2 regions of the Bradyrhizobium sp. ORS 111 genome follow, and region 2 is predicted to be linked to the other one. Evidence: predicted binding sites of a transcription regulator. Region 2 holds the regulator's gene; the other holds the start of a gene.

The links. Region 2 encodes PhoB, which activates phosphate uptake and scavenging genes when phosphate is short. Its sites were predicted from a motif close to TGTCATNNANCTGTCAT; they were not measured.
Region 1: a site for PhoB is predicted at 827-843, ahead of P6U30_RS15875 (OprO/OprP family phosphate-selective porin). Genes of this name have one in related genera too.

What each region holds. Positions count from the first base shown of each region.
Region 1 covers NZ_CP120701.1:3,439,987-3,442,186, forward strand. The annotation lists gene P6U30_RS15875 (OprO/OprP family phosphate-selective porin) at 1-766, opposite strand, end outside; gene P6U30_RS15880 (DegQ family serine endoprotease) at 1,074-2,200, shown strand, end outside.
Region 2 covers NZ_CP120701.1:7,645,179-7,647,378, reverse strand. The annotation lists gene phoU (phosphate signaling complex protein PhoU) at 1-715, shown strand, start outside; gene phoB (phosphate regulon transcriptional regulator PhoB) at 775-1,485, shown strand; gene P6U30_RS35350 (GcrA family cell cycle regulator) at 1,709-2,200, opposite strand, start outside.

The sequences.
Region 1 (2,200 bases), 3.8 Mb from region 2:
AACGGAAGTCGCCGGCCGCGATGTTGGTCGCGACGACGCCGGCCGAAGCGCGCTCCATGAACAGGATATCGTTGGAGCTCGTGGCTTCGTCGAGCGTGTAGGGCAGGTCCATGATGCCGCCCTCGATCGCCATCTTGCCGCCGAACGGTTTGAGGCCGGTGTAGCTCAGATAGGCGTTCTCGACGCCGGAGACGCCGCCGCCCGGCAACGATCCCGGCGCTGAGCCGCCGAAGCCATCCGAAGAGCCGCCGAAGTCGTAGATCAGTGCGTAATTCCAGTCGCTGAGGAACTTGCCGATGATGCCGATGCGCGCGCGGCGGACATTCTCGCCGCTGTCCAGTTTTTGCGGCGATGTCCCCACGGAATTGGGACGATAGTCGTAGCCTCCGACATCCCAGTGCAAGCGGCTCGTGATCGCGATGCAGTTCTGTTCGTCCGCGGTGCAGATCGTCGGCCGGTTGTTCGGCATCGACACCACGGCGCCGGACGGCGCGGTCGGCCCCTTGACCGGAATGGCCGCATTGGCGTTCGCGACGCTCGATGCCTTTGCATCTGCCGCCTTCGCATGCGCATTCGCGGCGGCCGCCGTCGCCGCGTTCGCGTTGCTCTGCTTCTGCAGCTTGTCGATCTTCTGCTCCAGCATGCGGAGCTGCTGCTTGAGCAGCGCGATCTCCGCATCGCTATTGGCCGTTTCCGAATGTGCCGGCGAGCTGGCGAGGGCTCCCGCCATGCCGAGCGCGATTGCACCCAACCTTGTCGCACCCATCTTACGCTCCCCTGTTGAGATGAAGTCCCCACTCACTGAGCAGAGTCCTAGGAGCGTATCGTGACTGACGCACGACAGCGCCGTCCGGGCTTGCAGTTCCGCTTGTCGTATGTCTGCAACAAGCAGCGCAGTGAGATGACGACAATCATAGGAGCTTGGCGGCCTGCATCAACGTGTCCCGAACCGGTTTTGCACCGTTCGGTTGGGCGACGGACCCCATCGACGAGGCGCCAGATATTGGACCGGATACCCTTCAATTGCCGTACGAACACGCCTATATTCCGGCGTTTTTCCGCAAGAGGTGAGAATGCTCCGATTCATCCGCTTTGCCGCTATCCCCGTCCTGTACGCGCTGGCCTTTACGGCCAGCCTTGGCCCCGCCGGGGCGCAGGAGCGTCGCGTCCCGTCCTCGCAGGCGGAGCTGCAGCTCTCCTACGCGCCGATCGTGCAGCGGGTGCAGCCGGCGGTGGTCAATGTCTACGCGGCCAAGATGGTGCAGAACCGCAATCCGTTCCTCGACGATCCGATCTTCCGCCGCTTCTTCGGCGTGCCGGGCCAGCAGCCCGAGCAGATGCAGCGCTCGCTCGGCTCCGGCGTGATGGTCGATGCCTCGGGTCTCGTCGTCACAAACAATCACGTGATCGAGGGCGCCGACCAGGTGAAGATCTCGCTTGCCGACAAGCGCGAATACGAGGCCGAGATCGTGCTGAAGGACAGCCGCACCGACCTTGCGGTGCTTCGGCTGAAGGACACCAACAAGGAGAAATTCGCGACGCTCGACTTCGCGAATTCCGACCAGTTGCAGGTCGGCGACGTCGTGCTCGCGATCGGCAACCCGTTCGGCGTCGGTCAGACCGTCACGCACGGCATCATCTCCGCGCTGGCGCGCACCCAGGTCGGCATCACGGATTACCAATTCTTCATTCAGACTGATGCCGCGATCAATCCCGGCAATTCAGGCGGTGCGCTGGTCGACATGACCGGCCGGCTCGCCGGCATCAACACCGCCATCTTCTCGCGCTCCGGCGGCTCGCAGGGCATCGGCTTTGCGATTCCCGCCAACATGGTGCGCGTGGTGGTGGCCTCGGCCAAGAGCGGCGGCAAGGCGGTGAAGCGACCGTGGCTCGGCGCGCGCCTGCAGGCGGTGACGCCCGAGATCGCCGAGACGCTGGGGCTCAAGCTGCCGTCCGGCGCGCTCGTCGCCAACGTCGCGCCAAGCAGCCCGGCGGCCAAGGCGGGGCTGAAGCTGTCCGATCTGATCGTCGCGATCGACGGTACGCCCATCGACGATCCCAATGCGTTCGACTATCGCTTCGCGACCCGTCCGCTCGGTGGCACCGCGGAGATCGACGTGCAGCGCGGCGGCAAGCCGGTCAAGCTCACCGTGCCGCTGGAGACCGCGCCCGACACCAACCGCGACGAGATCGTGCTGAC
Region 2 (2,200 bases):
TTCTGAACATACCGCCAAGGCATTCGACAGCGATCTGCAGGAACTCACCCGCCTGGTCGCCGAGATGGGCGGCCTCGTCGAGCGCATGATCACCGAGTCCGTCGACGCACTGATCCGCCGCGACGTCGCGCTCGGCAAGCGCGTCGTTGCCGCCGACGTCGAGATCGACGGCCTGCAGCGCATCATCGAGGAGCGCGCGGTGCTGACGATTGCGCGTCGCCAGCCGATGGCGATCGACCTGCGCGAGATCGTCAGCGCGATGCGGGTGGCGACCGACCTCGAGCGGATCGGCGATCTCGCCAAGAACATGGGCAAGCGCGTCGCGGCCCTCGAGAGCGATTTCCAGCCGTTGAAGCTGATCCGCGGCCTCGAGCACATGACCGATCTGGTGCTGTCGCAAGTCAAGTCGGTGCTCGACGCCTACGCCGCGCACGACTTGCCGGCCGCGATGACCGTCTGGAAGGGCGACGAGGAGGTCGACGCGATCTGCACCTCGCTGTTCCGCGAACTGCTCACCTACATGATGGAGGATCCGCGCAACATCTCGTTCTGCATCCATCTGATGTTCTGTGCCAAGAACATCGAGCGGATCGGCGACCACGCCACCAACATCGCCGAAACCGTGTTCTACATGATCGAAGGCCAGCAGATCACCGACAAGCGCCCGAAGGGCGACATGACCACCTTTGCCACCACGGTGCCGGGTAACGGCTAGCTGAGGTGTTTGGTTCGCCTCTCGGGCAACGGATCAACACAGAGAAAGAACATAGACCGATGAGCGCACGCATTCTGGTAGTCGAAGACGAGGAAGCGCTGACGACGTTGTTGCGCTACAACCTCGACGCGGAAGGCTACGACGTGGAGACGGTCGGACGCGGCGACGACGCCGACACAAGGCTGAAGGAGCGTGTTCCCGATCTCGTGGTGCTTGACTGGATGCTGCCGGGCCTCTCCGGCATCGAGCTGTGCCGCCGCCTGCGGGCGCGGCCTGAGACCAAGCAGCTTCCGATCATCATGCTGACGGCGCGCGGCGAGGAGAGCGAGCGGGTGCGGGGCCTCGCCACCGGCGCCGACGATTACATCGTCAAACCGTTCTCGGTGCCGGAGCTGCTGGCGCGCGTGAAGGGCCTGTTGCGTCGCGCGAGCCCTGAGCGGCTCGCCACCGTCCTGACTTACGGCGATATCGAGCTCGACCGCGAGAAGCGCCGCGTCGCGCGCTCGGGCCGGCCGATCGATCTCGGCCCGACCGAATATCGCCTGCTCGAGTTCTTCCTCGAGCATCCCGGCCGCGTGTTCAGCCGCGAGCAGCTTCTCGACAGCGTCTGGGGCCGCGACATCTATATCGACGAGCGGACCGTCGACGTGCACATCGGCCGCTTGCGTAAGCTGCTCAATCCCGGCCGCGAGCAGGATCCGATCCGCACCGTGCGCGGTGCCGGCTATGCGCTCGACGACCGCTTCGCCAAGGCGGAGCCGCAGCCGTAAGGCGCGGGCAGCAGATAACCACAGCGTCGTCCCGGCAAAAGCCGCGACCCATAACCCCGAATGCAATTTGTTGCGCGAAGTCGGAACGACGAGTCCTGTTCACAACACAAGCCGCGGCGGATGGGTCCCGGCCTGCGGCAGGACGACGCTGTGACGTAGAGGTAGTCCCCTCACAAAAAAATCCCCGCTTGCGCGGGGATTTTGTTTCCACGGCCTATGATGCTCACCGGGTCGGCGGCTTGTTGGCGGGCCTGCGCCGGTCGGCAGCCGGCTGGTAGGCGACGCGCGAGTGGTGCGCGCAATAGGGCAGGCCGGTGAGCGCCTTGCCGCCGCAGAAGAAGAATTCAGGGCTCGAGGGGTCGCCGACTGGCCAGTGGCAGGTCGCCTCGTTCAGCTCGAGCAGCGACAGCCGCTGGCTCATCGGCACCACATTGTCATAGGCGACCGGATCCGGCTCCAGCTCGACCTCGAAGGCGTGGGCGAGCGCGGTGTTGCCGCGCGAGACCGGGCGCGCCACCCGCATCATATGTTGGGCGGGACGGGCCTTGCGCTGTCGCGGGGCAGCGGTGGAAGGGGCCTTGGCACGGCCGGATAGGCCAAGCCGATGCACTTTGCCGATCACGGCGTTTCGCGTCACATTGCCGAGTTCCGCCGCAATCTGGCTGGCCGACAGGCCCGCCTCCCAGAGCTTCTTGAGCTGCTCGACGCGATCATC